4 regions of the Streptomyces sp. NPDC002130 genome follow, and region 4 is predicted to be linked to each of the others. Evidence: riboswitches for the same ligand, from Rfam matches in the RefSeq annotation. Region 4 holds a riboswitch; each other region holds the start of a gene.
The links. A riboswitch is a leader RNA that binds a small molecule or an ion and turns the genes downstream of it on or off. The one in region 4 is predicted to bind cyclic di-AMP.
Positions count from the first base shown of each region.

Region 1 (7,650 bases), on a different contig from region 4:
ACGACCGGCGCAGTTGGTCCTCGTCCGCGAGGTCGAGGCGGACGCCGCCCAGGTCGGCGCGGTGCCGCAGGTGCGGGGCGGTGGCCTTGAGGGCGACGGGATAGCCGAGGGTGCCGGCGGCTTCGGCGGCGGCGTCGGGGGTCGGGGCGGGCAGGGCCCTGTGGACCCGGACGCCGTAGTGGCCGAGGAGGTCGCAGGTCTCGTCCGTGCCGAGTGTGAGCCCCTGCCCGCGCGCGAGCAGGCCGCCGATCAGTGCCGCTGCGCCCCTTTGGTCGATGTCGTCGTACTCGGGCACCTTGCCGGGGTCGGCGGCGTCGCGCCGCCACTGCGCGTAGGTGACGGCCTGACCGAGGGCGCGGACGGCCCGCTCCGCGGCGGGGTAGGCGGGGATGAGGTGGGCGTCTTCGGGGGCCCCGGCGGCGGGAGGCTGCGCCGCGGCGGGCGTCGGACTGGGATCTTTTTGCGGTGGATTGTCCGACCCGGCCTGCGGTGCCGTGCTCGCCGCCGCCGACAGGGCCTGCGCCAGGCCGCCGAGCTCCACATGGACCACCAGGACCGGCTTGGCCGGAGCCGCTGCCGATGCCGAGCGCAGGGCCTGCGCGAGAGCGGCGTCACCGACCGAGCCCTCCCCCACCGCCGGTATGGCGGTGACGACGACGGCGTCGCACCGGTCGTCGGCCAGCGCGCGGGACAGGGCCGCGTGGAAGTCGGCCGCGGACGCCGCCGTGGTCAGGTCCTGCGGAGGGTGCGGCCGCAGACCCTCGGCGAGGCACGCGTCGTAGGTGAGCAGGCCGAGCGACTCGGAGTTGCCGAGGATCGCCACCCTGGGCCCGGCGGGAAGGGGCTGGCGGTCGAGCAGCAGGCCCGCGTCCACCAGCTCGGTGATGGTGTCGACGCGGATGACGCCGGCCTGCCTCAGCAGCGCCGACACGGTCGCGTGCGGGAGCCGGGTCGCCCGTACGGCGTGCCCCTGGGGGGCTGCGCCGTGCCGCGCGCCCTGGACGACGACCAGGGGCTTGGCCGCGGCGGTCCGGCGGGCCAGGCGGGTGAACTTGCGGGGGTTGCCGATGGACTCCAGGTACATCAGGACGACGTCGGTGTCGGGGTCCTCGTACCAGTACTGCAGGACATCGTTGCCGGAGACGTCGGCGCGGTTGCCGGAGGAGACGAAGGTGGAGACGCCGGTCACGCCTGTGACACCGCCGCCGCGCCGGTGCAGCCGGGACAGCAGGGCGATGCCGATGGCGCCGGACTGGGCGAACAGGCCGATCCGGCCGGGGCGCGGCACCTCGGGGGCGAGGGAGGCGTTGAGCCGTACCCGTGGGGAGGTGTTGATGATGCCGAAGGCGTTCGGGCCGATGATCCGCATGCCGTACGTGCGCGCGTGCCGCACGAGGGCGCGCTGGCGTTCGCGCCCCTCGGGGCCGCTCTCGGCGTACCCGGCGGAGACCACGACCAGCCCCTGCACGCCGTGTTCGCCGCACTCGGTGACGACCTCGGGGACGTGCTCAGCCGGGACGGCGACGACCACGAGGTCGACCGGGCCGTCGATGTCCCGCACCGAGCGGCGGGCGGGCACCCCGTCGAGTTCCTTCTGATCCTCGGGGAGAGCCTTGTTCACGGCGTAGAGGCGGCCGGTGTACCCGGCGTCGCGGATGTTGCCGAGGACGCTGCGGCCCACGCCGCCGGGTGTGCGGCCGGCGCCGATGACGGCGACCGAGCCGGGGGCGAGCAGCCGCTGCACCGACCGTGCCTCGGCGCGGTGTTCGCGGGCGTACTGCACGGCCAGGGAGCGGTCGGTGGGTTCGAGGTCGAACTCCAGACGGACGACACCGTCCTCGAAGCTGCGCTTCTGGGTGTAGCCGGCGTCCGTGAACACCTTGATCATCTTGTTGTTGGCGGGCAGCACCTCGGCGGCGAAGCGGCGGATGCCGCGCTCGCGGGCGACGGCACCGATGTGTTCGAGCAGGGCGGAGGCGACCCCGCGGCCCTGGTGGGCGTCCTGCACGAGGAAGGCGACCTCGGCCTCGTCGGCGGGTGCGGACGCGGGCGTTCCGTCCGCGCCGATCCGGTCGTAGCGTACGGTGGCGATGAACTCGCCGCCGACCGTGGCCGCGAGTCCCACCCGGTCCACAAAGTCGTGGTGCGTGAAGCGGTGGACGTCCTTGGCGGACAGGCGAGGGTACGGCGCGAAGAAGCGGTAGTACTTCGACTCGTCGGAGACCTGCTCGTAGAAGCTGACCAGGCGATCGGCGTCATCAACGGTGATGGGCCGGATGCGCGCGGTACCCCCGTCGCGCAGCACCACGTCGGCTTCCCAGTGGGCGGGATACTCATGCCGGTCCGGCGAGGTCTGCATGGGCCCCAGAGTACGGCTAGCGCCTGACAACGGCGCGAGGCAGTCTGTGGAGGGCGTCAGTCGGGTCGAGGCCGCGATCCGACGGCACCCCCGGAGTGGAACGCGAGGACCGCTCCGCGCGGGCTTCACGATATGGGAAACTGGTCTAGACAACCCTGAACACCGAAGGGCAGCAACACATGGCTGAGCGCCGCGTCAACGTCGGCTGGGCCGAGGGCCTCCACGCCCGCCCCGCCTCCATCTTCGTCCGAGCCGCCACGGCCGCAGGCGTCCCGGTGACGATCGCCAAGGCTGACGGCAACCCCGTCAACGCGGCCTCGATGCTGGCCGTCCTGGGCCTCGGCGCCCAGGGGGGCGAGGAGATCGTCCTCGCCTCCGACGCCGAGGGCGCGGACGCCGCCCTCGACCGGCTGGCGAAGCTGGTCTCCGAGGGTCTCGAGGAACTGCCCGAGACCGTCTGATTTCCCGGGCGCCCGATGCGGCGCACAGCGAAGGGCTCGTCCGAATTCACCGGGCGGGCCCTTCGCTATTCCCGGCCCACACGGAGCAGGAATTCCCGTGTCCGGGCAGCGGAAATAAGCCCCCGAGAATTCACCTCTATTTGTATACGGCTGCCGTGTTAATGCCGCAGGCTCGCCGTGTTTACGGGATGTTGCGAGTTCCTCACACGGTCGGCGCGTTCCTCGGCGGAGCCGAGGCGCAGGCGGTGCGCGCCGGTCGCGCGCTCGGTGTGCAGCGCCGTGACCGCCCGCGCGCGCTCGCCGTCCCCGCGCGCCACCGCGTCCACGATCGCGCCGTGCTCCGTCCAGGACTCCACCGGGCTGAGCGGCGCCTCCACGGCGTACATCCATGTGATCTTGTGGCGGAGCTGGGTGAGCATCGAGGTCAGGGCGGGGCTGCCGGAGGCCTGGGCGAGCGTCTCGTGGAACCAGGCGCCCAGGGAGCGCAGGTCGTCGCTGTTGCCACGACGGGCCCGGTCCTGGCCCAGCCGGACCAGGCCGCGCAGGACCTTCAGGTGCGCCTCGGTGCGGCGCTGGGCGGCGCGGGCCGCACCTAGCGGCTCCAGGAGCATCCGCATCTCCAGCAGGTCACCGGCCTCCTGCTCGGTGGGTTCGGCCACGCACGCGCCCGCGTGCCGGCGGGTCACCACGAAGCCCTCGGCCTCCAGCGTGCGCAGCGCCTCCCGGACGGGCACCCGCGAGACGCCGTAGCGGCGGGCGAGGAGTTCCTCGGTGAGCCGGCTGCCGCGTGCGTGGACACCCGCGACGATGTCGTCCCGGATGGCCGTGCACACCGAGTGCGCGGGAATACGCATGACCGACCTCCGCTTAATCCCCGTGAAACGCCGACGAGCGGCGCGCTTTCCGTGACTCTATTGCAATGAGCGGGAATTTCCGACGGCAGGCGGGAATCCGGGGATATTTTTTGGACAGCGGGCACCCGGAAACGCCGAAAGCCCCGGCTCGGGGAGCCGGGGCCTGGGAGACGGCGGAGTGGTTCCGGTCAGACGCCGACGCCGTGCGAGCGGAGGTAGGCGACCGGGTCGATGTCCGAGCCGTACTCGGGGCTCGTACGGGCCTCGAAGTGCAGGTGCGGGCCGGTGACGTTGCCGGTCGCGCCGGACAGGCCGATCTGCTGGCCGGGGGTGACCTGCTGGCCCACCGAGACGCCGATGGAGGACAGGTGGCCGTACTGGGTGTACGTCCCGTCGTTCATCTTGATCACGATCTGGTTGCCGTAGGAGCCGCCCCAGCCGGCCTCGACGACGGTGCCCGCGCCGACCGCGTGGACGGAGGTGCCGGTGGCGGCGTGGAAGTCGACACCGGTGTGGCTGCCGGAGGACCACAGGCCGCTGCTGGCCTTGTAGCCGGTGGAGACGTACGAGCCGGAGATCGGGGCCACGTAGGCGTTGAGGCGCTTGCGCTCGGCCTCGCGGGCGGCGCGCTCCTTGACCTCGCGGGCCTTCTCGGCCGCTGCCTTGGCCTTCTCGGCCACCTCGGCGGCGCGCTTGCGGGCGGCCTCCTCGGCCTTCTGCTTGGCGGCGGCCTCGTCGGCGGCCTGCTGCTGCGCGACGGCCTGGGCGTCGATCTGCTGGGCCACGGTGTCACCCATGGTGACGACCGGGGTGAGGCCGGTCTGCTCGGCGCTGGGCTCGGCGGCGAAGGCCGCGGGGGCCGCCACGGTGCCGATCACGCCGGTGGTGGCGAGGGCCGCGACACCCGCCGCGCGGGCGGTGCGGCGCTGGATCCTGCTGGGACGACGGTGCTTCCCGGTGGCGCGAGTGAACGCCATGTGGTGGCTGGTCCTTTCCTTCCCTCTCGCCTACCGGGTTAGCTGACGGGTTCGGAGCAGGAAGGTCTCCTACGGACTCCCTCGCGGCACGCGCGGGCGTCCGATTCACCCCAGGGACTGCGGTGGGTCCCCGGCTCCCCTGGCTCGCGCCGTACGGGGACTCGGCGATGACTGTCCGGTGCCGCGGGTGCGGCGCACTGCCTGACGAACAGCCCGGACGACGCTAAGCGGCGCCACTTTCAATTCCCAAACGAATCCCGGTGTTTGTAGCGCATCCCACAGGGCAGACAGGCAACTCCCATCCCAATTCGGGCATAAAGGGGCCCTGGTGCCTTCGAAGACATCCAGGGCCCCTGAGCGCGCGTGCCGCTACTCGGCGGCGACGACGGTGACTTCGCCGACGCCGAGCGCCTCGACAGGCGCCTTGATCTGCGCCGCGTCACCGACGAGGACGGTCACCAGCCGGTCCACCGGGAAGGCGCTGACGGCCGCCGCGGTGGCCTCCACGGTGCCGGTCGTGGCGAGCTGCCGGTACAGCGTGGCCTGGTAGTCGTCGGACAGATGCTGCTCGACCTGGTCGGCCAGCGTGCTCGCGACGGCCGCTGCCGTCTCGTACTTCAGCGGCGCGACGCCGACCAGGTTCTGCACGGCGACGTCCCGCTCGGCGTCGGTCAGCCCCTCGGCGGCGAGGGTGCGCAGCACCGTCCAGAGGTCCTCCAGCGCGGGGCCGGTGTTGGGCGTGTCCACGGAGCCGCTGATGGCGAGCATCGCCGCACCCGTGCCGTCGGGGGCGGACCTGAGGACCTGGCCGAACGCCCGTACGCCGTAGGTGTAGCCCTTCTCCTCCCGCAGGACGCGGTCCAGGCGGGAGGTGAGGGTGCCGCCGAGGCAGTAGGTGCCGAGCACCTGCGCGGGCCACACGCGGTCGTGCCGGTCCGGGCCGATCCGGCCGATCAGCAGCTGCGTCTGGACGGCGCCCGGGCGGTCCACGATGACGACCCGGCCGGTGTCGTCGGCGGTCACCGGCGGCACGGGCCGCGGCTCGGCCGGGGAGCCGGTCCAGGCGCCCAGCGTGTCCCCGAGCAGGGCGTCGAGGTCGATGCCGGTGAGGTCCCCGACGACCACGGCGGTGGCCGTGGCGGGGCGGACGTGCTTCTCGTAGAAGGCGCGTACGGCCGCCGAGTCGATGGCGGCGACGGTCTCCTCGGTGCCCTGCCGCGGCCGCGACATGCGCGAGTCCGCCGGGAACAGCTGCCGGGACAGTTCCTTGGCGGCCCGGCGCGAGGGGTTGGCGAGCTCGTGCGGGATCTCGTCGAGACGGTTGGCGACCAGCCGCTCGACCTCGCTGTCGGCGAACGCGGGGGCCCTCAGGGCGTCGGCGACCAGGCCCAGTCCCTTGGCGAGCCGGGAGGCCGGCACCTCCAGGCTGAGCCGGACACCGGGGTGGTCGGCGTGCGCGTCGAGGGTGGCGCCGGCGCGCTCCAGCTCGGCGGCGAAATCCTCGGCGGAGTGCTTGTCGGTGCCCTCGGAGAAGGCCCGGGCCATGATCGTGGCCACGCCGTCGAGGCCGGCGGGCTCGGCGTCCAGCGGGGCGTCGAGCAGCACCTCCACGGCGACGACCTGCTGGCCGGGGCGGTGGCAGCGCAGCACCGTGAGGCCGTTGCCGAGCGAGCCGCGCTCGGGGGCCGGGAAGGCCCACGGCTTGGCGTCGCCCGCCTGCGGCCGGGGGTGGAAGTCCATCGTGGCGAGCTCGGTCACCGGGCCGCCTCCTCGTTCTCGTCCTGGTCGGCGGGGGCTTCGGGGGCGGTCGGCTCGTAGACGAGCACCGCGCGGTTGTCGGGCCGCAGGCGGGCCTTGGCGACCTCCTGGACCTCCTCCGGGGTGATCTCCAGCACGCGCTGGACCGCGGTCAGGGCGAGCTGCGGGTCGCCGAACAGCACGGCGTACCGGCACAGTTCGTCGGCGCGGCCCGCGACCGTGCCGAGCCGGTCCAGCCATTCGCGCTCCAACTGGGCCTGGGCGCGTTCCATCTCCTCGGCCGTGGGGCCCTCCTCGGCGAACCGGGCGAGCTCCTCGTCGATGGCGGTCTCGATGACCGGAACCTCCACGTCACCGGACGTCTTCACGTCCAGCCACCCCAAGGAGGGCGCCCCGGCGAGCCGCAGCAGGCCGAAGCCGGCCGCCACGGCCGTACGGTCGCGGCGCACGAGCCGGTTGTACAGGCGGGAGGACTCGCCGCCGCCGAGGACGGTGAGGGCCAGGTCGGCCGCGTCGCACGCGCGCGTGCCGTCGTGCGGCAGCCGGTAGGCGGCCATCAGGGCACGGGCCGGGACCTCCTCCTCGACGACCTCGCGCAGCTGCTCGCCGATCGTCTCCGGCAGCGAGCCGTCGCGCGGGGCGGGCTTGCCGTCGTGGCCGGGGATGGAGCCGAAGTACTTCTCGACCCAGGCGAGGGTCTGCTCCGGGTCGATGTCGCCCACCACGGAGAGCACGGCGTTGTTCGGCGCGTAGTAGGTGCGGAAGAACGCGCGCGCGTCCTCCAGGGTCGCCGCGTCCAGGTCGGCCATCGAGCCGATCGGGGTGTGGTGGTAGGGGTGGCCCTCCGGGTAGGCGAGGGCGGTCAGCTTCTCGAAGGCGGTGCCGTAGGGCACGTTGTCGTAGCGCTGGCGGCGCTCGTTCTTGACGACGTCGCGCTGGTTCTCCATCGACTCGTCGTCGAGCGCGGCCAGCAGCGAGCCCATGCGGTCGGCCTCCAGCCAGAGCGCGAGCTCCAGCTCGTGGGCGGGCATGGTCTCGAAGTAGTTGGTCCGCTCGAAGCTGGTCGTGCCGTTCAGCGAGCCGCCCGCGCCCTGGACGAGCTCGAAATGACCGTTGCCCTTGACCTGCGCGGAACCCTGGAACATCAGGTGCTCGAAAAGGTGAGCCAGGCCGGTACGCCCCTTGACTTCGTGGCGTGAGCCGACGTCGTACCAGAGGCACACCGCCGCGACCGGGGTCAG
Region 1 is NZ_JBEOXI010000011.1:8,001-15,650, reverse strand. It holds gene ABT116_RS03515 (bifunctional acetate--CoA ligase family protein/GNAT family N-acetyltransferase) at 1-2,359, opposite strand, end outside; gene ABT116_RS03510 (HPr family phosphocarrier protein) at 2,539-2,820, shown strand; gene ABT116_RS03505 (GntR family transcriptional regulator) at 2,979-3,674, opposite strand; gene ABT116_RS03500 (M23 family metallopeptidase) at 3,863-4,651, opposite strand; cyclic di-AMP (ydaO/yuaA leader) riboswitch at 4,664-4,828, opposite strand; gene ABT116_RS03495 (M16 family metallopeptidase) at 5,021-6,409, opposite strand; gene ABT116_RS03490 (M16 family metallopeptidase) at 6,406-7,650, opposite strand, start outside.
Region 1: linked by a shared signal. The riboswitch ahead of ABT116_RS03500 (M23 family metallopeptidase) and the one ahead of ABT116_RS19355 (peptidoglycan DD-metalloendopeptidase family protein) in region 4 are both predicted to bind cyclic di-AMP.

Region 2 (7,650 bases), on a different contig from region 4:
GACGTACGTCCTGTACATTTTTTACAGAGACGGCTGTCGCCGGAGACAGCTCTGCCCGCGAGGAGGGGTTCGCCATGACCCGACCGTCCGCCCGCTACGTGCTGCCCGAGTTCACCGAACGCACGGCGTCCGGGCAACGGACGATGGATCCGTACGCGAAGCTCCTGGAGGAGCGGATCGTCTTCCTCGGGGCGCCGGTGGACGAGACCTCGGCGAACGATGTGATGGCCCAGTTCATGCACTTGGAGCACCAGGCCCCGGAGCGCGACATCTCGCTCTACATCAACTCTCCCGGCGGCAGCTTCCATGCGATGACGGCGATCTACGACACGATGCGGTACGTCTCCTGCGATGTGGAGACGATTCTCCTGGGCCAGGCCGGTGCCGCCTCCTCGGTGCTGCTGGCGGCGGGCACGCCCGGCAAGCGATTCGCGCTGCCCGACGCGCGCCTGGTGATCCATCAGCCGGCCCTGCCCGAGCCGATCCGGGGCCAGGCGAGCGATCTGGCCATCCAGGCGGCTGAGTTGACGCGCATCCGGAGCCGGATGGAGGAGATGCTCGCGCTGCACACGGGCCGCACCCCGGAGCAGGTGAGCGCGGACATCGAGCGGGACAAGGTCCTCACCGCGCAGGAGGCGGTGGAGTACGGCCTGGTCGACGGGATCATCCCCAGCCGCAAGGCCACCCTCGCCCCGCCGACCGGGCAGTGAGGCCCCGGTGCTCCCGCCCGAACTTCCGCCGCTGCCCGCCCTGACCCGCGCCGAGGCCGAACTGATCGACCGTTACCTCGACGTGGTCGACCTGCTCGGCCGCATCAACCCGGCCCGGGACGGCGACACCTACCGCGGGCTGCGCGCCGCCCAGGCCCTCGTCGGCAAGGCGACCGCGCTGCGTGACGCTCTGGCCCTGATGCACCAGCGGGGCGAGACGGAACTGCACGCCGACACCCTGGCCCGGGCGCTGCGCGTACTGGACGGCGAGCGGCGCACGGCCCGGCTCACCCTGCCCCCGGATTCCGTCAGTTGAGGCGCAGCCATCGGTCCGGACGCCCGACGGACGGCGGAGCGTCCGGAGCTGAGTCGAAACGGACCAAAAGACGTACCGCTGTTCGGAGTAGGCGGGAGGCCGATTTTGAGACCCTTCCGGTTGCGCAACGCGCGTGGCCCGGGGGCGGAATGGGACATTCCGTCGCTGGTCCGGCGGTCCGCGAACCCGTGGACAGTGGCGCGAACGCACACGTGTCCACCCGAACGGGTGAGTGGTGAGTAACAACACAAATCCCCGGTTCCGTTGGGAAATCCGGACAGTCATGCGCCAAGATCCCTGCTTGACGACAAGCCCCCGCCGCTGTGGCGGGGCGATCCGGGCGGACGCCGAGTCCTGCCGCCGCCCGGATGACCGGTCGACAGGAGTGGATCGGCAGGAGTGGAGGACCCAAGCACGACGGGTCGCCGGGACGGTCACGCCATGACCGGACCTGAGCAGCCCTTGGGGTGAAGCCGCGTCAGCGGCCGGGCAACTTTGTCAGCCCGAATCCGACAGGTCATCCTTCACAGGCGGCTGACGAAGGGTTGCGCATGACTGCGCTCAATCGTGTCCCGTCGCTCATGGCCCGAGCCGGTACGGCCTCGGCGCTCACCATCGCCGCGGTGGGCGGCTCGATCGTGGCCCCCGGCTTCGCCTCCGAGGCCGCGGCAGCCACACCTGCGACCAAGGCACTCCAGATCGCGGCATCCAAGAAGGGATCGCCCTACAAGTACGGGGCGATAGGACCGCACCGGTTCGACTGCTCCGGGCTCACGCTCTACTCGTTCAAGAAGGCCGGCAAGAAGCTCCCCCGCACGGCTGCCCAGCAGTACAACAAGACGCGCCACATCTCCGCCAAGAACCGCAAGGCCGGAGACCTGGTGTTCTTCCACTCGGGCAGCAACGTGTACCACGTCGGTATCTACGCGGGTAAGAACAAGCTCTGGCACTCCCCGAAGAGCGGGGACGTGGTGCGACTGCAGAAGATCTGGACCAAGAGCGTCTGGTACGGGCGCGTGAGGTGATCCGCCCGGCGTGCGGCGGCGTCCTGACGCGCCGCCGCACGCCGGAGCGTGACACGGGCGCAAGTGGATACCCGTGACGTCATGGCCGAGCACCGTCCCTGCACCGCGCGCAACGAGACTCCGCTGCAACGCGCCGACCGCAACTTCGTCGAGCTGCTCCAGGAACTCCGCGTCACTCAGACGGGTGTGCAGATCCTCTTCGCCTTCCTGCTGTCGCTGGCCTTCACCTCGCGCTTCGGGGACCTCGACACGGTCCAGCGCGTCACCTACGTCACCACGCTGCTGCTGGCGGTCCTGGCCGCCGCGCTCTTCACCGCGCCGGCCGCGCTGCACCGCTCCCTCTTCCAGCAGGGCGCCAAGCCCCGCATAGTGCAGGTCTCCTCGCGCCTGGCCACGACCGGTCTGTGCGTACTGGTGTTCGCGTTCAGCGGTTCGGTGCTGCTGGTGGTCGACGTGACCACGGGCCGTACCGGTGGCATCGCGGCGGGCGCCGCGACCTTCCTGGTCTGCGTCGGACTGTGGGGGGGTGCTCCCTCGGCTGGTGCGGCGGGCGGGGCGGCACGGGGAACGGGACGGCGCCGGGGAGACCACCGGGGAGGAGCCGGAGGAAGCCGACATCAGGATCCCCGCACCGCTGCGGCGCACTGTCCGGCAGCCGTCAGGGCTTCGAGGGGCGGCAGCACACCGGGAGGCGTCGGCGCGGCACCGGTGACGGCAGGGGGCTCCGGCGGGCCACAAGGCGCGGAGTGAGCTTCCCAGAGCCGTGGGAGTGGCCGGATGTGGGTCGCGCGGGCCGGGGTGCGTCGAGGGCGCCCGGTGGGGAGGTTCTTCAGGCCCTTCAGGTCGTGCTGTGACGGCTACGGCTCCTGCTGGCCCGCCGTCGTCACCGGCCGGACCGGGACGGCCCACGGGAGTTCGATCGAGATGGTCTTGCCGCCTTCGCGGGTCGGGCGGATACGGAGTCTGCCGCCGCACTCGGCGGTCAGCCAGCGGATGATGACCAGGCCCCGGCCGTTGTCCTGCTGAACGGCCGCGGGCAGGCGTCTGGGGAAGCGCGGGTGACTGTCCGTGACACCGATGCGCAGTTGTTCGTCGCGGTCCAGCTCGACGTCCACGGTGAAGGTGGGCGACTGGCCGAAGGTGTGCTGGACGGCATTGGTGGCGAGTTCCGAGATGATGAGCCGGACGGTGTCGGACGCGTCCGTGTCCGGCGGCAGGCCCCACTCCGCCAGCGTGCTCACCACATAGGCACGCGCTGCGGAGACCGAGGCGGGATCGCTCGGCAGAGTGACGGATGCTTCCAGATGGTCTGCCATGGCGACGTCGTCCCTTTCCCACGGGACCGTAGCCCGACACGGAGCGGATGGTTCGAGTACGGTCCCGGACTGGTGCTTCGTCGTCAGACTGCCACCAGAACACCCCTGAAGGTCGGCGATCCACCAAGATATGCATATATCTGTCGCTCAAAGCGGTGAACTCTGCGACGCGAGACCGTATTTGGGTGGCTCCGAAGGAGTAAGGAGGAGCCCATGCAGCACGGTCCCGCGGTGCGCCGCCGGAAACTGGGCGCCGAACTGCGTGAGCTGCGCTCCTGGGCGGGGCTCACGAGCGGTGAGGCGGCCCGGCTGGTGGGCTGGCACCAGTCCAAGGTCAGCCGGATCGAGACGGGCACGAGCGGTGTGAAACCGGCCGATGTGCGGTTACTTCTGGACGCCTACGGTGTGACGGACTCCCAACTGCGCGAATTGCTCATGGTGTTGGCGGGCGCCGAGGACAGCGGTGGTCGGCACCACTGGTGGCACGCCTACCGGGGGGTGCTGCCGCCGACCTACCGGGACTTCATCAGCCTGGAGTCCCAGGCGGGGGCGATGCGCACGCTGGAGACCACCGTCGTCCCTGGCCTGCTCCAGACACCCGAGTACGCGCGTGCGGTGACGCGGGCCGCGGTGGAGGGGCTCCCTGAGGACCGGCTCGACACGCTGGTCGAGGTACGGCTGGCCCGGCAGGACGTGCTGCGCGCCGATCCCCCGCTGAGACTCAGCGCGGTGCTGGACGAGGCGGTGCTGCGGCGGGAGGTGGGCGGGCCCGGAGTCATGGCCCGCCAGCTGGAACGGCTGGTCGAGGCGGCGCGTCTGCCGCAAGTGCGCCTGCAGGTGCTGCCGTTCGCCGCAGGGGCGCACATCGGCGTCACCGGCCCTTTCGTTATCTTCTCATTTTCGAGCACTTCTGATCTGGATGTGGTTGTTCTCGACCACTTGACGAGTAGCCTCTACCTCGAACGGAAAGAAGACCTCCAGGCCTACACGGAGGCCTTCGACGCCCTTCAGATCCACGCCCTTTCGCCCGAGGACTCGTTGGATTTCATCGCCGGGACAGCCGCCGGCGCGTAAGGAGGCACCATGCGTGCACTGCCTCGTCACGTCCCCTCAAGCATCGAACTGCACGGTGTGCGGTGGTTGCGCAGCAGCTACAGCACCGGCGCGAACAACTGCGTCGAGACCGGGTGTCCGGATGCCCCGCCCTGGGCCGGACTGCTCGCCGTGCGCGACTCCAAGGACCCGGCCGGACCCGCGCTGCTCTTCTCTGCGGGGAGCTGGGCGGCCTTCGCGGCCGGGGTGGACCGCATGTAGGCGCTTGAGGCGCGTTCGATCAGACCGTATGCAGGCGGGCGCTTGCAGGCGCGTTCGATCAGACCGTCATCGTGCGACGCACGGCCGTGTCACGCCGACTCATGGCCGCGTCTCGCCGATCAGCCGTACAGCGCGTTCGATCTGCTGATCGGTCAGGTCCGCGCGTGCGGTGAGCCTGAGCCGTGAGATGCCGTCCGGCACGGAAGGGGGCCGGAAGCACCCCACGGCCAGGCCCGCCGTGCGGCACCGGGCCGCCCAGTTCACGGCGTCCTCGGGAGAGGGCGCGCGCACCGAGACCACCGCGGCGTCCGGACGCACCGCTTCCAGACCCGCGGCGGTCAGGCGTGCGTGCAGTTCACCCGCCACCGCGCGGGCCCGTGCCGCCCGTTCCGGTTCGCGGCGCAGCAGCCGCAGGGCCGCCAGGGCCGCACCCGCCGCCGCGGGGGCGAGACCTGTGTCGAAGATGAACGTCCGGGCCGCGTTGACCAGGTGGTCGACGACCCGCGCGGGGCCGAGGACGGCTCCGCCCTGGCTGCCCAGCGACTTGGACAGCGTGACCGTCGCGACGACGTCGCCGGCGCCCGCGAGGCCCGCCGCGTGCGGAGCGCCGCGGCCGCCGTCACCGAGGACGCCCAGTCCGTGGGCGTCGTCGACGACCAGCCCGGCGCCCTGCTCCCGGCAGGCCTCGGCGAGACCGGTGAGGGGGGCCGCGTCGCCGTCGACCGAGAAGACCGTGTCGGACACGGCGATCGCCGTGCCCTCGTGGGTCGCCAGCGCCTTGCGCACCGCGTCCGGCTCGGCGTGCGCCACCACCTGGGTGGTGCCGCGGGCCAGCCGGCAGCCGTCGATGAGGGAGGCGTGGTTGCCCGCGTCGGAGACGATCAGAGAGCCGTGCGGGGCCAGCGCGGTGACCGCGGCCAGGTTGGCGGCGTAGCCGGAGGAGAAGACGAGGGCCGCCTCGAAACCGCAGAAATCGGCCAGTTCCCGCTCGAGTTCGGCGTGCAGTTCGGTGGTGCCGGTGACGAGCCGGGAGCCCGTCGAGCCGCCGCCCCAGGTCCGTGCGGCCCGGGCGGCGCCCTCGGTGACCTCGGGGTGGCGGGCCAGCCCGAGGTAGTCGTTGCTCGCCAGGTCGAGGAGCGGGGAATCGGCCGGACGGGGGCGCAGAGTCCGTACGAGTCCGGCGCGGGCGCGCAGCTCCGCCTGCTCGTCGATCCAGCCGAACGCCATGGGTGGTCCTCCGCGGAATTTGTAGGCAGTGCACAGACACTAGCGGGACCACCAGCAGGTCAGTGTGTGGCAATACCCACACCTCGAAGCGACTCTGTTGTACGAACTCTCCTTTGCCCCGGGCGCCTCCTTAGGACAGGATCGGCTCCCATGGACCTGCTGAACACGCTGGTGGACAAGGGGCTTCGGCGCGAGCTGCCGACCCGCGACGAGGCACTGGCCGTCCTCGCGACGTCCGACGACGACCTGCTCGATGTGGTGGCCGCGGCCGGAAAGGTGCGGCGGCACTGGTTCGGCCGACGGGTGAAACTGAACTATCTCGTCAACCTCAAGTCCGGCCTGTGCCCCGAGGACTGCTCCTACTGTTCGCAGCGGCTCGGCTCGACGGCCGGGATCCTGAAGTACACCTGGCTCAAGCCCGACCAGGCCTCCGACGCGGCGGCGGCCGGGGTGGCCGGCGGGGCCAAGCGGGTGTGCCTGGTGGCGAGCGGGCGCGGCCCGACCGACCGGGACGTGGACCGGGTCTCCGAGACGATCAGGACGATCAAGGACAACAACGAGGGCGTCGAGGTGTGCGCCTGCCTCGGACTGCTCTCCGACGGCCAGGCGGAGCGGCTGCGCGAGGCCGGTGCCGACGCCTACAACCACAACCTCAACACGTCCGAGGCGACGTACGGGGAGATCACCACCACGCACACCTACGAGGACCGCGTCGACACCGTGCAGAAGGCGCACGCGGCCGGTCTGTCCGCCTGCTCCGGGCTGATCGCCGGCATGGGCGAGACGGACGAGGACCTGGTCGACGTCGTCTTCTCGCTGCGTGAACTGGACCCGGACTCGGTTCCGGTCAACTTCCTGATCCCGTTCGAGGGCACCCCGCTCGGCAAGGAGTGGAACCTGACCCCCCAGCGGTGCCTCAGGATCCTGGCGATGACGCGGTTCGTCTGCCCGGACGTCGAGGTGCGGATCGCGGGCGGGCGCGAGGTCCATCTGCGCACGATGCAGCCGCTCGCCCTGCACCTGGCCAACTCGATCTTCCTGGGCGACTACCTCACCAGCGAGGGCCAGGCCGGCAAGGCCGACCTGGAGATGATCGCGGACGCCGGGTTCGAGGTGGAGGGCACCGACCAGGTGACCCTGCCGGAGCACCGGGCCACCGGCGGCTGCCACGACGGGGGCGGAGTGTGCGGCTCCGGCGGCGGGGCGTGCGGCTCCGGTGAGGAACCGCAGGTCGCCGACTCCCCCACGGGCGCCGAACCGCGGACCGACCTGGTCGCCGTGCGCCGCCGGGGCGCCGGGACGGACCTCGCGCCCAATGCCTGAGCCGACCGTCCCCGAGCTGCTGGAACTCGACCGGCGGCACGTCTGGCATCCCTACGGCCCGATGCCCGGGCGGCAGGAACCGCTCGTCGTGGAGTCGGCGAGCGGGGTGCGGCTGCGGCTCGCCGATGGCTCGGGGGAGCTGGTCGACGGGATGTCGTCCTGGTGGTCGGCGATCCACGGCTACAACCACCCGGTGCTGAACGAGGCCGCCCGCGAGCAGCTCGGGCGGATGTCCCACGTGATGTTCGGCGGGCTCACCCACGAGCCCGCCGTACGGCTGGCGAAGCTCCTTGTCGACATGTCGCCCGAGGGGCTGGAGCATGTGTTCCTCGCCGACTCGGGGTCGGTGTCGGTCGAGGTCGCGGTCAAGATGTGCCTGCAGTACTGGCGTTCGCTGGGCCGCCCGGGCAAGCAGCGGC
Region 2 is NZ_JBEOXI010000067.1:23,932-31,581, reverse strand. It holds gene ABT116_RS15630 (ATP-dependent Clp protease proteolytic subunit) at 75-710, shown strand; gene ABT116_RS15625 (hypothetical protein) at 718-1,026, shown strand; cyclic di-AMP (ydaO/yuaA leader) riboswitch at 1,375-1,574, shown strand; gene ABT116_RS15620 (C40 family peptidase) at 1,578-2,051, shown strand; gene ABT116_RS15615 (DUF6328 family protein) at 2,133-2,801, shown strand; gene ABT116_RS15610 (ATP-binding protein) at 2,909-3,367, opposite strand; gene ABT116_RS15605 (helix-turn-helix domain-containing protein) at 3,581-4,441, shown strand; gene ABT116_RS15600 (DUF397 domain-containing protein) at 4,451-4,681, shown strand; gene ABT116_RS15595 (8-amino-7-oxononanoate synthase) at 4,781-5,908, opposite strand; gene bioB (biotin synthase BioB) at 6,059-7,231, shown strand; gene ABT116_RS15585 (adenosylmethionine--8-amino-7-oxononanoate transaminase) at 7,224-7,650, shown strand, end outside.
Region 2: linked by a shared signal. The riboswitch ahead of ABT116_RS15620 (C40 family peptidase) and the one ahead of ABT116_RS19355 (peptidoglycan DD-metalloendopeptidase family protein) in region 4 are both predicted to bind cyclic di-AMP.

Region 3 (7,650 bases), on a different contig from region 4:
CACGCCACCGCGAGCTTCGCGACCGACCCCCTCTTCGGCGACATGCCGGGCAGCGGTCACGACTCGGGCACGTACGACACCGGCCACTGGCCCACGGGCACGCACGAGAACGTGCACTACGACGCATACGCGGCCCAGCACCACGCCGCCTACGACACCGGCGTCTACGACACGACCTCCTGGACGGCCGGGCAGCAGCCGATGTCGGCCATCCCGTCCCAGGCCCCCTCCCCCGACGCCACCGGGCAGTGGGAGACCGGCCCCTGGCTCCAGCCCGACCAGTCCGGCAACCCGGCCGACCACACCCAGCAGTGGGAGTGGGGCACGCAGACCTTCGACACAGGCGCCTACGACGCGACGCAGTGGAACTCCGACGGCACCGCCGCACCTGCTCCCGACGCCTACGAGCACCCTGCCGAAACCTTCGACCAGCACGAGACCGCGGCCTTCGACCAGGTCGCGTACGACGATGCCGCCGAAGCCGGCTACCCCGCCCCCGACGCGGACGGCGGCGAGCCGGCCACCACCGGCGAACTGCCCGTCGTCACCCCGCTCCTGGACGGCCAGGAGGACGTCACCCCGGCCCCGTCCTCGCGGGCGGCCTCGCGCGCCGGCTCCCGCTCCCGCCGCCGCACGCCCCCCAAGCGCTCGGCGCTGATGACCATCGCGGTGCCCTCGGCGTGCGTGATGGGTGTCGCCGGGATCGCCGCCGCATCCGTCGGCGCCCTCTCCGACGACAGTGCCGCCGAAGCGCAGACGACCGCGGCGGACGCGCAGCCGGTCAAGCCGGCCGCGGCCAACAACAAGCTGGACACGCAGCTGCAGAGCCTCTCCGCCGGCGCCGACGACTTCGCCGACCGGGCCAGCCGCACGCAGGAGCGCATCGACCTCAAGGCCCAGCAGGCGGCCGAGAAGAAGCGCGCTGCGGAGGAGGCGGCCCGCAAGGAGCGGCTGCGCCCCAAGTTCGCCCTGCCGGTCGCCCGGCACGGACTCAGCGCCTACTACGGCCAGTCCGGCATCAACTGGATGTCCCTGCACACCGGCATCGACTTCCCCGTCTCGTACGGCACGACCGTGATGGCCGCGACCGACGGCACCGTCCGCACGCAGTGGAACAGCGCGTACGGCAACATGCTGATCCTGACCGCGAAGGACGGCACGGAGACGTGGTACTGCCACCTCTCCACCTACACGGTGCCCTCGGGTACGACCGTGAAGGCCGGCGATCCCATCGCGCGCTCCGGCAACTCCGGCAACTCCACCGGTCCGCACCTGCACTTCGAGGTGCGCCCGGGCGGCGGCTCGGCGATCGACCCGCTCCCGTGGCTGCGCAGCCACGGCATCGACCCGGCGTAACGCCCCGGCAGCCCCCGCCCGCGCCGAGCGCGCAGGGGCCCACCGGTTCACCTCACGGCGCTACAGCTTCTCCACCGGCGCGTACCGCAGCAGCAGCCGCTTCGGCTTGGTGTCGCCGAAGTCGATCGTCGCCTCGGCGTTGCCGCCCGTGCCCTTGACCGCGACGACGGTCCCGAGCCCGAACTGGTCGTGCGTGACGCGGTCCCCGACCGCCAGTGACACCACCGGCTTCTCGGAGGTGCGGCGGGTGGCGAAACCGGAGGCACCCGACGCCGACGAGCGCGAGCGGGACGACGACAGCGACGCCGCCACCGCCGAGACCGGCCCCGAGGACGCGGGCGCGGTCGCACCCGTCCGCTTCCACTCCACGTGGGTCGGCGGGATCTCCTCCAGGAAGCGGGAGGGCGGGTTGTACGACGGTTGGCCCCAGGCGCTGCGCAGCGTGGACCGCGTCAGGTACAGCCGCTCCCGCGCGCGCGTGATGCCGACGTAGGCCAGGCGCCGCTCCTCCTCCAGTTCCTTGGTCTGGCCGAGGGCGCGCATGTGCGGGAAGACGCCGTCCTCCATGCCGGTCAGGAAGACGACCGGGAACTCCAGGCCCTTGGCGGTGTGCAGGGTCATCAGTGTGATGACGCCGTCGCCGTCTTCCTCGTCGGGGATCTGGTCGGAGTCGGCGACCAGCGCGACCTGCTCCAGGAAGTCGGACAGGGAAGGCTGCTCGTCCTCGCCGCGCTCCTGCTCGAACTCCATGGCGACGGCGGCGAGTTCCTGGAGGTTCTCGATCCGGGTCTCGTCCTGCGGGTCGGTGGAGGCCTGCAGTTCGGCGAGGTACCCGGTGCGTTCCAGGACGGCCTCCAGCACCGTGGCCGGTCCGGCGCCGGACTCGACGACGGTGCGGAGGTCCTCCATCAGCGTGTTGAACCGCTTGACGGCGTTGGTGGAGCGCGCGGCCATGCCGTACGCCTCGTCGACGCGCTTCAGGGCCTGCGGGAAGCTGATCTTCTCCCGCTGGGACAGGGCGTCGATCATCGCCTCGGCGCGGTCGCCGATGCCCCGCTTGGGGACGTTGAGGATCCGGCGCAGCGGTACCGAGTCCTCGGGGTTGGACAGGACGCGCAGGTAGGCCAGGACGTCCCGGACCTCCTTGCGCTCGTAGAAGCGGACACCGCCGACGACCTTGTAGGGCAGGCCGACGCGGATGAAGACCTCTTCGAAGACACGGGACTGGGCGTTGGTGCGGTAGAAGACGGCGACGTCGCCGGCCTTGGCCTCTCCGGCGTCCGTGAGGCGGTCTATCTCGTCGGCGACGAACTGCGCCTCGTCGTGCTCGGTGTCGGCGACGTAGCCGGTGATCCGGGCGCCGGAGCCGGCGTTGGTCCACAGGTTCTTGGGCCGGCGGGACTCGTTGCGCTCGATGACGGCGTTGGCGGCGCTGAGGATCGTCTGCGTCGAGCGGTAGTTCTGCTCCAGCAGGATCGTCGTCGCGTCCGGGTAGTCCTCCTCGAACTGGAGGATGTTGCGGATCGTCGCGCCGCGGAAGGCGTAGATCGACTGGTCGGCGTCACCCACCACGCAGAGCTCGGCGGGCGGGATCTCGGCCTCGGGCGGCACGTCGACGGGGTGTTCCGAGGTGCCGACCAGCTCGCGGACGAGGGCGTACTGCGCGTGGTTGGTGTCCTGGTACTCGTCCACCAGGACGTGCCGGAAGCGGCGGCGGTAGTGCTCGGCGACGTCCGGGAAGGCGCGCAGCAGGTTGACCGTCGTCATGATCAGGTCGTCGAAGTCGAGGGCGTTCGCCTCGCGCAGCCGCGACTGGTACATGGCGTAGGCCTGGGCGAGGGTCTTCTCGAACCCGTCGGTGGCCTGGGCCGCGAAGTCCTCCTCGTCGATCAGCTCGTTCTTCAGGTTGCTGATCTTGGCGCTGAAGGACTTCGGCGGGAAGCGCTTGGGGTCGAGGTCGAGGTCGCGGCAGACCAGGGCCATCAGGCGCTTGGAGTCGGCGGCGTCGTAGATCGAGAAGGACGAGGTGAAGCCGAGCTTCTTGCTCTCGCGCCTGAGGATGCGCACGCACGCGCTGTGGAAGGTCATGACCCACATGGCGTTCGCACGCGGGCCGACGAGCTGCTCCACGCGCTCCTTCATCTCGCCGGCGGCCTTGTTGGTGAAGGTGATCGCGAGGATCTGGCCCGGGTGCACGTCCCGCTCGGCGAGCAGGTGGGCGATGCGATGCGTGAGCACACGGGTCTTGCCGGAGCCGGCGCCGGCCACGATGAGCAGCGGGGAGCCGGAGTGGACGACGGCGGCGCGCTGGTTGTCGTTCAGCCCCTCCAGGAGGGCGGCTGTGTCCACCACCGGGCGGGGGGCTCCGTCCCGGTAGTAGGCGTCCCGGTCCGGGGGCGCGTCGAACTTCCCGCCGAACAGATCGTCCGGGATCGGCTCCGGAACGTGATCGTCCTCGGGTGGCGGCGGGGGCTCGTCCGCGGGGCCCCGCTGGGCCTGGAGGTTCGCCAGGAAGCTGTCGTCAAAGAGGCTGCTCATCGCTCTCCGAGTCTAGGGCGCCCCACTGACAGCCCGCCGCCGCCCTGAGAACATCGCCGCGCGCCCGGGGTCCCGCCGACCGCCCGGCGGCGCGTTGTCGCCCTCCATGACGGCGCGATCACGCCCTGCTACACACCCGGCATGTAGGGACTTTTCCCGCCCAATCCCCCTTGATCGTTCACTCTCGGCAACGCTCGGGAATAAGGTCACGAAAATGTATCGGGCATATCACCCATCAACCTTCACAGGGGCCACACGAGTTGGCTACGGTGCGACCAGGCCGCATGACCCCCACCGGCGAACGTCGCCGGGCCGCGCGGCCTCCGCCGAGTCCGGTGTGCCGCAGCGGCAGCCGGAGCCGGGGACCCAACCGTGAACCTGGGGTGAATCGGCCCGACTCCTGTGCGGAGAAGGCCGTAGGGCAAACCTTCCGAACCACCCGCCCGAACCCGACAGCTAACCCGGTAGGCGGAACATGGAAGGAGTCGCCTCCCTTGGCGTCGCACCGCAAGTCGCGTCCTACGGGTACGCGCATGGCAGGCATACGGACCCCCGCCCTCGCAACGGCGGCCCTCACCTCCGTGGCCCTGCTGTCCCAGTCGGCCAACGCCGCCCCCGAGGCCGACGACAAGCCCAGCCTGGAGGAAGTCGAGAAGAAGGTCGACGACCTGTACCGCCAGGCCGAGTCGGCGACCGACAAGTACAACGCGGCCAAGGAGAAGACCGCGAAGCAGCGCAAGCGCGTCGACACCCTCCTCGACGATGTCGCCCAGCGCACCCAGAAGCTCAACGAGGCACGCGAGGAGCTGGGTTCCTTCGCCTCCGCCCAGTACCGCACCGGTGCCGCCGCCCCGGACACGGCGACGTTCCTGCTCGCGGACACCCCGCAGGACTACTTCGACCAGACCCAGCTGATGGACCGGATGACCGGCCGTCAGAAGGTCGCGGTCGACGACTACGTCACGCAGCAGTCCGAGACGATGAAGAAGCGCCAGGAGGCCACCGAGAGCCTCGAGACGCTCACCGATTCGCAGGGTGACCTGAAGACGGCCAAGGCCACCGTCCAGCGCAAGCTCGCCGACGCGCGCGAGCTGATGACGAAGCTGACCGCCGAGGAGAAGGCCCGGCTCGCGGCCATCGAGAAGGAGAAGCGGGCGGAGGCCGCCCGCAAGGCCGACGAGCTGGCCCGGCAGCAGGCCGCGCAGCAGAAGGCGCAGGAGGAGGCCGCCCGGCAGCAGGACGGCGCGTCCTCCACGTCCGGATCGACGGGGCCGTCGGGCTCCGGCTCGTCCTCCTCGACGGCCCCGGCCGACTCCTCGTACGCGACCAAGGCCGACAAGGCGCTCGCCTTCGCCCGCGCCCAGATCGGCAAGCCGTACGTGTGGGGCGCCGTCGGCCCCGGCTCCTACGACTGCTCCGGCCTCACCCAGGCCGCCTGGAAGGCCGCGGGCGTCACCCTGCCCCGCACGACCTACGACCAGGTCAATGCCGGCAGCACGGTCCCGCTCTCCCAGGCGCAACCCGGTGACCTCGTCTTCTTCTACGACGACGTCACCCACGTAGGGATCTACATCGGCAACGGCATGATGATCCACGCGCCGAAGCCCGGCACGTACGTGCGCGAGGAGTCGATCTACTACGACGGCGAGTCGGCGATCCACAGCGTGGTGCGCCCGGCCTGAGTGAAGCCTGCGGGCAAAGAGGTCGCGTCAGGTTTTTGAGGGGCACGCGCGCGTGCCCCTCTCGTAACGCGCGCACCGCTCTCTAGCATCGGCGCTATGTCCGGTCCCTCCCCGTTTGCCACCTGGTGGGCGACGTATGCGCTGGCGACCGGCAGCATGTCGGTCGGTCTCGACTCGGCGGGGTACGCGGTCCTCGCCCGCATCGCCCTGGCCCTGGCCTGCGCGGCCTGGCTGGCGGCGGCCGCGGGCCTCGCCCAGCGGACGCGGGGCGAGTGGCGGGTGGAGACACCGGCCGCGCTCACCACCGTGGCGGCGGCCGCGGTCCTGGGCACGGGCTTCTCCGCGGCCGGGCAGCAGCCCCTGGCCGAGGCGCTGCTGGCGCTCGCCATGCTGCTCTGGGCGGTGCTCCTCACCGCGGAGGCCGAGGGGCGGCGCGGAACGGTGTTCCTGCGCTGCGTGGCCACCGAGGGGCTCGCCGTGCTCGGCGCCACGCTCGCCGCGGCCGACGCGGTGGCCTGGCTCGCCCACGCGGCCGTGGTGCTGTTCTGGCTGGGGCTCGCGCTCTACTGCTTCGCCCTGTTCCGTTTCCAGCCCCGGCAGGTGGAGGAGGGGCGCGGGGACCACTGGCTCGCGGCCGGCGCCCTCGCCGTCTCCGCACTGGCCGGGGCGAAACTCCTCGGCGCCGACAGCTCGCGCCTGTACCTGTGGAACGAGGAGAACGCCGACACCCTGCGCACGACGACCGTCTCGCTGCTCGTGCTCGCGCTGATCGCGTGCGTGGCCCTGCTCCTCGCCGAGCTCTTCTGGCCCCGGCACCACTACGACGTGCGGCGCTGGGCGACCGTGTTCGCCGCGGTCGTCACCGCGGCGGCCACCCTCGCGGTCGCCGCCGCCCTCGACACCCCCTGGCTCGACGTCGCCGGGGAAGTGCTGCTGTGGTGCGCGGTGGCCGCCTGGCTCGGATGCACCGCCTGGGCTCTCGCCTCCGCCCGGGCCGGCGCCCGGCGCTCCCGGGTCAGGTCCAGAGCACGGCGATGAATATGTTCGCCGTGGTCAGCAGCCCGACCAGACCGAAGAGGCCCTTGTCCACCTTCTCGTCGTCCCGCTTCACATAGACCAGGCCGAGTATCACGATCAGCAGGGCCAGCTTCACACCGATCTTGATGTTGTTCACGGTCTGGTCGTCGGCCTGGTTGAGGCCGACCAGGATCACACCGGTGACCAGCATCGTGAGCGCGCCGTGCAGCATCGCGGGGGAGAAGCGGGCGGTACCCTCGCCCATCGCCTTCATCTGGGTGAGGAAGCCGCCCAGGAGCGAGGCGATGCCGATGATGTGGAGGCCGACGAAGAGGTGGATGAGTACGTCCATGAGGCCGGAGCCTAATCAGGGGCTCCGAGGCCACCTACACCGGCCCAGGGATGCATAAATGCGCCCCATAGCACCCGATCACGGTCACTCGCTCATGAATCGACCGCATCGGTCATCACGCTGAGTGAAGTAGGCGGCGCCGGGGTGGGGCCACGGTCGCATACGGTCACCGCCGGTCCTCTCACGACACTTCCGCACACCCGCCCCCGGCCCGCCGCGGCGGCATTTAGCGTCCTCCACCAGGTGCCCGGCTCCCCACCGCCGCCCGGGCCAGGGGCGGCAGTCGGACACCACCGCCGAAAAGGTCCGGCGGCGGTCCGCTTCCCCTGTGCGGGCCGTCGCCGGACGCGCAGGCCGCCCGTCCGCTCCCCCCGGCGGCCGCATACACCCCTCGGCGGTCGAGGAAAGGACGTGGCCTCCACGTGGCAGCGCACCGCAAGCCCCGACAGCGCGCAATGGGTGGCGGCAAGGCCCGTACGGCCGCCTCGATCGCCCTAGCGGGCGCGGCGACGGCGACGGGCTTCGACGGGACCGGACACGCCGAACCCCAGCTCACCCCCGGCCAGATCAAGGCCAAGGTGGACCGGCTGTACCAGGAGGCGGAGGCCGCCACCGAGAAGTACAACGGCGCGAAGGAGAAGGCCGACGCGGCCGTGCAGCGGCTGAAGGACCTCCAGGACCAGGCGGCCCGCAAGGAGGAGCGGC
Region 3 is NZ_JBEOXI010000009.1:42,176-49,825, reverse strand. It holds gene ABT116_RS03075 (M23 family metallopeptidase) at 1-1,356, shown strand, start outside; gene pcrA (DNA helicase PcrA) at 1,417-3,894, opposite strand; cyclic di-AMP (ydaO/yuaA leader) riboswitch at 4,209-4,380, shown strand; gene ABT116_RS03065 (C40 family peptidase) at 4,389-5,576, shown strand; gene ABT116_RS03060 (SLAC1 family transporter) at 5,673-6,614, shown strand; gene ABT116_RS03055 (hypothetical protein) at 6,592-6,945, opposite strand; gene ABT116_RS03050 (C40 family peptidase) at 7,368-7,650, shown strand, end outside.
Region 3: linked by a shared signal. The riboswitch ahead of ABT116_RS03065 (C40 family peptidase) and the one ahead of ABT116_RS19355 (peptidoglycan DD-metalloendopeptidase family protein) in region 4 are both predicted to bind cyclic di-AMP.

Region 4 (7,650 bases):
GTGATCTGCGGATGCGCGCCATGCGCTCACCGCTCGGGTCGGCGCCGAACGCCCCGGGCTGCAGCGCACGGAGCCCGGAGCTCAGGGTACGGAAACCGGCCACGGTACCTCCAGGTGGAGTCGGTCAGGCTTTCCATTATGGTCGGCCCCTCCGACAACACCGGATCACAGGGGCCCCACCGGAAGCGAATCCGGGGCGATACTGACTCACTATTCAGTAACCCGCTTGACGAAGGAGCCCGGATGGCCACCCCCCTGTTGTCTCTGACCTGGACCGATCACCTCACGGGACGGCAGGGATTCCTGGTCGTCGACCGGCTGGTGCGCGGGGTCGCCAGCGGCGGTCTGCGGATGCGCGCGGGCTGCACGCTGGACGAGGTCACCGGCCTCGCCCGCGGCATGACCGTCAAGGAGGCCCTGCACTACGACCCGGCGAGCCGCTACGTCCCGCTCGGCGGCGCCAAGGGCGGCATCGACTGCGACCCCCGGGACCCCGGGGCGTATCCGCTGCTCGTGCGGTACCTGCGCGCGATGCGGCCGTACATAGAGAGCTGCTGGACGACGGGCGAGGACCTGGGACTCACCCAGGACCTGGTCGACCGGGCGGCGGCCGAGGCGGGGCTGGTCTCCTCGATCCAGGCCGTGTATCCCCTGCTCGACGACGAAGCCGAGGCCCGGCGGCGGCTCCGGGACGCGTTCGCGGTCGAGGTCGACGGCATCGGTCTGGACGAGCTGGTCGGGGGCTGCGGTGTGGCCGAGGCGACCCTGGCCGCCCTGGACCGTGCCGGGGTGCCGCGCACCGGGGCCCGGGTCGCCCTCCAGGGCTTCGGCACCATGGGCGGGGCCACCGCGCGCTTCCTCACGCGCGCGGGGCTCACGGTCGTGGCCGTCGCCGACCTCAAGGGCACGATCGCCAACCGGGCGGGCCTGGACGTCGAGGCGCTGCTCGCGGCTCGGGACGCCCACGGCACGGTGGACCGTTCCGCACTGCGCCCCGGCGACCGCGAACTGCCGGGCGACGCCTGGCTGGCGGCCGACGCGGAGGTACTGGTTCCGGCCGCCGTGTCGTACGCGATCGACACCGGGAACCAGGAGCGGATCACCGCCCGCTGGGTCGTGGAGGCGGCCAACATGCCCGTACGTCCGGAGGCGGAGCTGCTGCTGACCGCGCGCGGGGTGACCGTGCTGCCGGACGTCGTGGTCAACTCGGGCACGAACGCCTGGTGGTGGTGGACGCTGTTCGGGGACATCGGCGCCGACGCGGAGGAGGCGTTCGCGTACACCCGCCGCTCGATGCGGGCGCTCGTGGAGCGGATGCTGGCCCGCGCGCTGGCCGACGGGACGACGCCGCGGGCCGCCGCCCACGCGATCGCGGCGGACCGGCTGCCGCTGATCGCGGAGCGGTTCGGCTGGTTCCGGTGACGCTCCCGCCCGTCTGCTGGACGGCTGGTGCCGGTGACGCCCCCGCCCGTCTCCTCGACGGCTGGTTCCGACAAGGCGCACGCCGCCTCCTCACGGCTGTCGCCGCGGACCCTGCCGGGCAGGCCGAAACGCCCCGTCGAGGGACCGCGCGGCCGTGGGTAGGGTGACGGCGTGACGAGAGTCCGGTTGAGTGTGGCTCAGCGGCGCGGGGATCTGTTGCGGGCCGCCATCGAGCAGATCGAGGCGAGGGGTGTGGCGGCGGTCAGGATCGCCGACGTGGCCTCGGCGCTCGGCGTGAGCAACGCGCTGGTCCTCTACCACTTCTCTTCGAAGGAGCAGCTGGTCGCCGCCGCGTTCCGGCACGCCGCGGAGGGCGACCTGGCGCATCTGCGCAAGCTGCTCGGCCGCCGTTCGCCGGCGCTGCGCCGGCTGCGGTCGGCCGTACGGTGGTACGCCCCGACCGGGCAGGCCAAGGGCTGGCGGCTGTGGATCGAGGGCTGGGCGGCGGCGCTGCGCGACCCGGCGCTGCGGGAGGTCGCCCAGGATCTCGACCGGCAGTGGAAGGCGGCCCTCGCCGAGGTCATCGCGGAGGGCGTGGCCGCCGGTGAGTTCCGCTGCCCCGACCCGGCCGGCACGGCCCTGCGTCTGACCGCCCTCCTCGACGGTCTCGCCGTCCAGCTGACGTCCTACGCCGGTGCGGTGCCGCGCGCCCGGGCCCAGGAGTGGGTGGAGGAGGCACTGACCCGCGAGTTGGGCCTGACGGCAGAGCGGCTGACGCCTTAGACGGTGTCTTTCGGATCATGCCGGGCCCACGCGGGCTCACCGGCACGGCTCCGGCACCGTCACTCCGGGTCGGGCCGACCCGAAAACCATGACCCGCCCTGAAAGCCACCACTCCTGTGCGTGCGGGCCGCGTCGATGTCGCACCCGGCGCGGCCCGCACGTGCAGGAGCCGCGCTCACGCCACCGAGGCGATCCGCATCCTGATGTCGTCCGGCGACAGCACCCCCTTGGCCGTCACATGGTCGCCCGAGGACTCCCCGCGCAGCCGGCGCCCGATCCACGGCACGAGGAACTCGCGTGCCCAGGCGACGTTGTCACGCCGCATGTCGAGAGCGCCGCGCGGTGGCAGTGGTGGCCACGCCTGCTCGGGGTCGGCCGGCACGTCGAGGCCGAGCACCTGGCCCGCGCGCAGCGCCACGCGTGTGTGCCCCTCGGGCGACAGGTGCAACCGGTCGGCGTCCCAGGCCCGGCGGTCCTGCACGCTGCGCAGGGACCACAGGTCGAGCACGGGGCAGCCGTACCGGTCGGCGATGGCCCGGACGTGTCCGTTGTACGTGGCGATCTTGCCGCGCAGATGCTTGAGCACGGGCACGCCGCGGGTGTCGAACCCGGTCGTCACCATCACCGTGCCGGACACGGCGGTGAGTTGGACCAGTGCCCGCTCGAAGCGCTCGGCCACCTCGTCGGGGTCGGTGCCGGGCCGGATGATGTCGTTGCCCCCGGCGCAGAACGAGACGAGGTCCGGGGCCATGCCGACGGCCCGCGGAACCTGGTCCGCCACGATCTGGTCGAGGAGCTTTCCGCGTACGGCGAGATTGGTGTACCGGAAGTCGCCCTCGGGCCTGCGGTCGGCGAGCAGGACCGCGAACCGGTCGGCCCAGCCGACGAACGCCCCGTCGGGGCCGGGGTCGCCGACGCCCTCGGTGAAGCTGTCCCCCACCGCCACGTACGACCCGATCACTGCTTTGCTGTCACTCTTCGAATCGTCTGCCACAGCAGCCCATGATTCACCTTCGAATGTGACCTACGCGACCGTAGGAAAGGGTTGACGGGCGGTGATATAAGCCACTCCTAAAGTGTTCGCCAACTCCGGAATACCCCGCTTGTCAGGGATGTTTCGGGGTGAGCCGCCAGACCCGGAATCCACTGATCCGGAAGTGGCTCCAGACGGTCCGGAAGGCGAAATGGCCACCGGTGTAGGGCTGCGGATCGGTGTGGTCGAAGACGAGCCGCCCGTTGTTCCACCATCGGACCATGGAACCGTCGGACACGATCCGCACCCGGTTCGGCTCGCCCGGCACCAGCAGCGGCTCGGTGTAGTCGAAGACCAGGGGACGGACGCCGGGTTCGCCGACGTAGCGGCGCAGCCGGGTCGTGGTGTTGTAGTTGGCACCGTAGCCCGCGTAGTACGTCGTGAGGTGGTCGTACTCGTCGAGGGCTCCGCCGCGCGGTGTCGCGAAGAGGTCGTCCGGCGAGCGCACGTCGGTCGCGTTCCAGAAGTTGTTGAGGTCCGAGACCCGGTCGTTGACGCCGCCCTCGGAGACGGGGGTCGCGGTGTATTCGAGCACGTAGGGCCCCTCGAGCCGCTGCCTGAACCACACGGTCGCGCCGCTCGGTACGTCGATCTCCAGTGTGCCGCGTGAGGCGGTGACGGTGCCGCCGTCCTGGAGTTCGGCCGCCCATTGCCCGAGCCCGTGGCAGAAGTCGTCGCGTGCGATGAGACGGCGGTGCGGGGACGCGGCGTGCGCGGGGGCCGTGGGGGCGAGGGCCGCCAGGGCGGCTCCGGCGGCCAGGGCTCCGAACGCTCTGCGGGTGGTCGGCACGGTGACACCACTCCTCGGGATCCGCCGGGAAGGCTCTGGAAAGCGCTTGCACTCCGGCCGTGATCACTCTGTCCCAACTGCCGCCGCCTGTCGATCCCTTGGGGCGAGCGACGGCACGCGCTCACACCGAAGGCCGGACCCGGGGATCGGGGTCCGGCCTTCGGTCGCGTGTCAGGCAGGTGGTCGTGCGGTGGGTCAGCCGACGGAGACGCCGTGCGAGCGCAGGAAGGCGACCGGGTCCACGTCCGAGCCGTAGTCCGGCGTGGTGCGGATCTCGAAGTGCAGGTGCGGTCCGGTCACGTTGCCGGTGGCGCCCGACAGGCCGACCTGCTGCCCGGCGGTCACGGTCTGGCCGGCCGACACGGAGAGCTGGGACAGGTGGGCGTACTGGGCGTAGTAGCCGTCGTTCAGCTTGATGACGACCTGGTTGCCGTAGGCGCCGCCCCAGCCGGCGGAGACGACCGTGCCCGCGCCGACGGCCTTGAGGGAGGTGCCGGTCGGGACGACGAAGTCGACACCGGTGTGGTAGCCGCTGGACCACATGCTGCCGGACATGCGGTACGGGGTGCCGACGGTGGCACCGTCCACCGGGAGGGCGTACCCGCCGGCGTTGCTCTCGGCGGCGGGCTTGGCGGCGGCCGGCTTCGCGGCGGTCTCGGCCTTCGGGGCCGAATCGGCGGCGGACGGCTTCGGGGCCGAGGCCTTCGGGGCAGAGGCCTTCGGCGCGGACGGGGCCGAGGACTTCGGCGCGCTCGCGGCCTTCTTGCCGATCGACAGCTTCAGGCCCGGGTGGATCAGCGACGGGTCGGAGCCGACGGCGTCACGGTTGTCCGCGTAGAGCTTCTTCCAGCCGCCGCTGACGTTCTGGTCGTCGGCGATCTTCGCGAGGTAGTCGCCGGCCTTCACGGTGTACGTGCTGGCGCCGTTGGCCTTTCCTGCGGCCTTCTTCTCGGCGGCCGGAGCGGACTGGACGGCCTTTTCCGGAGCCGACTGCGGGGTCGCGGCGTGAGCGCCGGCGGCCCCCATGAGCGGCAGGGCGAGGGCGGCCCCGCCGGTTCCGGCGACGGCGATGGAGCGGGTGAAACGCTGGGTCTTGGGGCGGCGGTGCTTACCCTTCGCGGGCATGGCGAATTCCTCTCCGTCGCCTGCGAGGTGAGCTGTCGGGTGCGGGCTGGAGATGCCCGGCCGCGCCGTGGCGCGGCTTAACCCCAAGCCGTTCCGGGAACCGGAACAGGCGTCTTACCTGTGGGTCCCCCGCTCCTGCCGTACGTCGGGTCAGTGTGTGCGGGCTCCGGGCGGCGGCAGGATTAGGCGTCCGTCCGGATTGGTGTGGAACGTAAGCGACCACGACGCAATAGGACAAGCTTGCGGTTGCCTGTGACGGTGTTTTTCTTGACGCGTCGCCACATATGCCGTCACCGAGCGTGGATCACCGATCCCCCGCTCCACTCAATGGCCCTGAAAATTACGGAGATTACGTGAACATGGCGACAGCACATCGTCACGAATATGACGATGGTCACGCACCCCGACCTCATCTCCTTTACGATCGGGGCACGTTATCCCTAAGCGGCTAAAATTCCCTATTCGGACACAATGACTACTTCCGCTTAAGGCGGACGATCGCGGCGTCCAGATCCCCGCGCAAACCGACCCGCAGTCCATGGTGAAGCAGCACGGCCCCTCGGTGAACTTCGCCCGTTTCAGGGCATTCATACGATTCTGTCGGGTCAAGGCCGCGCAGCCGGAGCGTCGGAACGGGCTCGCCGTAGCGCTGCGCCTGGAGCCAGGCGAAGACGACGGTCTCCTCGCCGAGGACGTACTGGACGGCGCTCAGCCCGCCCTCCGGAGGCCGCAGCCGGTACTGGTCGCCGCGCTGCACCACGGGCCGGATCTCCTTGTAGAGCCCCACCCACTGCGCCGCCTCGGCGAGCTCCTCCGGCGTCCACTTCGTGAGGTCGCCGCCGACCCCGAGCACCCCGGCCATGGCGCTGACGAACCGGAACCGCAGCGAGCTGGCCCGGTGGTTGAGCATGGCGTTCGGGCTGTCGGTGACCCAGGCGGCCATGACCCGGGCCGGATGGATCTGACTGAAGCCGTGCTGGATGGCGAGCCGGTCGAGGGGGTCGGTGTTGTCCGAGGTCCACACCTGGTCCGTGCGGCTCAGCACACCGAGGTCGATCCTCCCGCCGCCGCCCGAGCAGGACTCGAAGGCCACCCCCGGGTGGGCGGCCCGCAGCCGGTCCAGCAGGGCGTACAGGCCGTGCACGTGGTCGACCCACAACCGCTGCGGGTAGGCGTCGTCCGGCCAGCCGGCGTCGGTGAAGCAGCGGTTGAAGTCCCACTTCACGTAGTCGATCGGCGCACTGGAGAGGAGCCCGTCGAGCTGCTCCCACAGGTACTCCCGGACGTCCTCCCGGGCGAGATTGAGTACCAGCTGGTTGCGGAACTCCGTCCGCTTTCGTCCCGATTGGTACTGCACCCAGTCGGGGTGCGCGCGGTACAGGTCGCTGTCCGGGTTGACCATCTCCGGCTCGACCCAGATCCCGAACTGCATCCCGAGGCCGTGCACATGGTCGGCGAGCGGCTTCAGCCCGCCCGGGAAGCGGTCGGGGTTGGGGGTCCAGTCGCCGAGCCCGGCCCGGTCGCTGGTGCGCGCCCCGAACCAGCCGTCGTCGACCACGAACAGCTCGACTCCCATGGCGGCGGCCCGCTCGGCGAGCTCCCGCTGCTGCTCCTCGGAGATGTCGAACTCGGTGGCCTCCCAGGAGTTGAACAGCACGGGCCGGTCCCGGCCGGCGTCCGGGATCACGTACGCCCGCTGGTAGGCGTGCCAGGCGCGGCTCGCCCCGCCGAATCCGCCGTCGCTGAAGAGCCCGGCGAAGACGGGGGTCGTGTACGACTCCCCGGTGCCGAGCGTCAGCAGTCCGGAGTCGTCGTAGCCGGCGCCGCCGGTGATCTGCACGCGCGCGTCCGGGAGCTGGGCCACGGCGATGCGCCAGGACCCGGACCAGCCCAGGGCGCAGCTGTAGACCTCGCCGCGCTCCTCGGTGGCGTCGGTGTCGAGGGCGACCCACGGCAGGTGCTGGTGGGAGGTGTGGCCGCGACGGCTGCCGATGACCTTCTCGCCGTGGGTGAGTCCGGAGCGGGTCAGCCGGGACTCGGCGCCCCAGCGGCCGTGCAGCTGGGACAGACGCCAGGTGTCGCGGTCGGGCAGGGTCCAGGTGGCGGAGTCGGCGCGCAGCAGCTCGACGGCGGGCCCCTGGTTGTCCAGCGTCACCCAGCGCTCGACGACATCCGCCGAGGGGCGCATCCGGTAGTGCAGGGTGACGGCCAGGTCGCCGTCACGGAACCGGAGTCTCAGCTCGCCGTCCTCGGCGTCGTGCCCCTCGTAAGCCCACTCGGTGCCGCGCCGCTCGGCCGTGCGTACGGACAGGGCGGGGCGGACGAAGCGGGGGCCGCCTTCGACCGGATACTCCTCGCGTCCGTCGAGCGGGGACTCGAAGGGCCAGTAGTCCGGCAGCGGCCGGACGGCGAGGGCCTCGGCGTCGGCCAGGCCGATACGGGGGCCCCAGTGCAGGTGCAGCAGCTCGTCCCGGTCGGTGACATGGACGGCGTAGCT
Region 4 is NZ_JBEOXI010000094.1:18,113-25,762, reverse strand. It holds gene ABT116_RS19380 (MBL fold metallo-hydrolase) at 1-103, opposite strand, end outside; gene ABT116_RS19375 (Glu/Leu/Phe/Val dehydrogenase dimerization domain-containing protein) at 244-1,422, shown strand; gene ABT116_RS19370 (TetR/AcrR family transcriptional regulator) at 1,594-2,205, shown strand; gene ABT116_RS19365 (SGNH/GDSL hydrolase family protein) at 2,381-3,166, opposite strand; gene ABT116_RS19360 (DUF6250 domain-containing protein) at 3,312-4,028, opposite strand; gene ABT116_RS19355 (peptidoglycan DD-metalloendopeptidase family protein) at 4,224-5,153, opposite strand; cyclic di-AMP (ydaO/yuaA leader) riboswitch at 5,158-5,312, opposite strand; gene ABT116_RS19350 (alpha-galactosidase) at 5,629-7,650, opposite strand, start outside.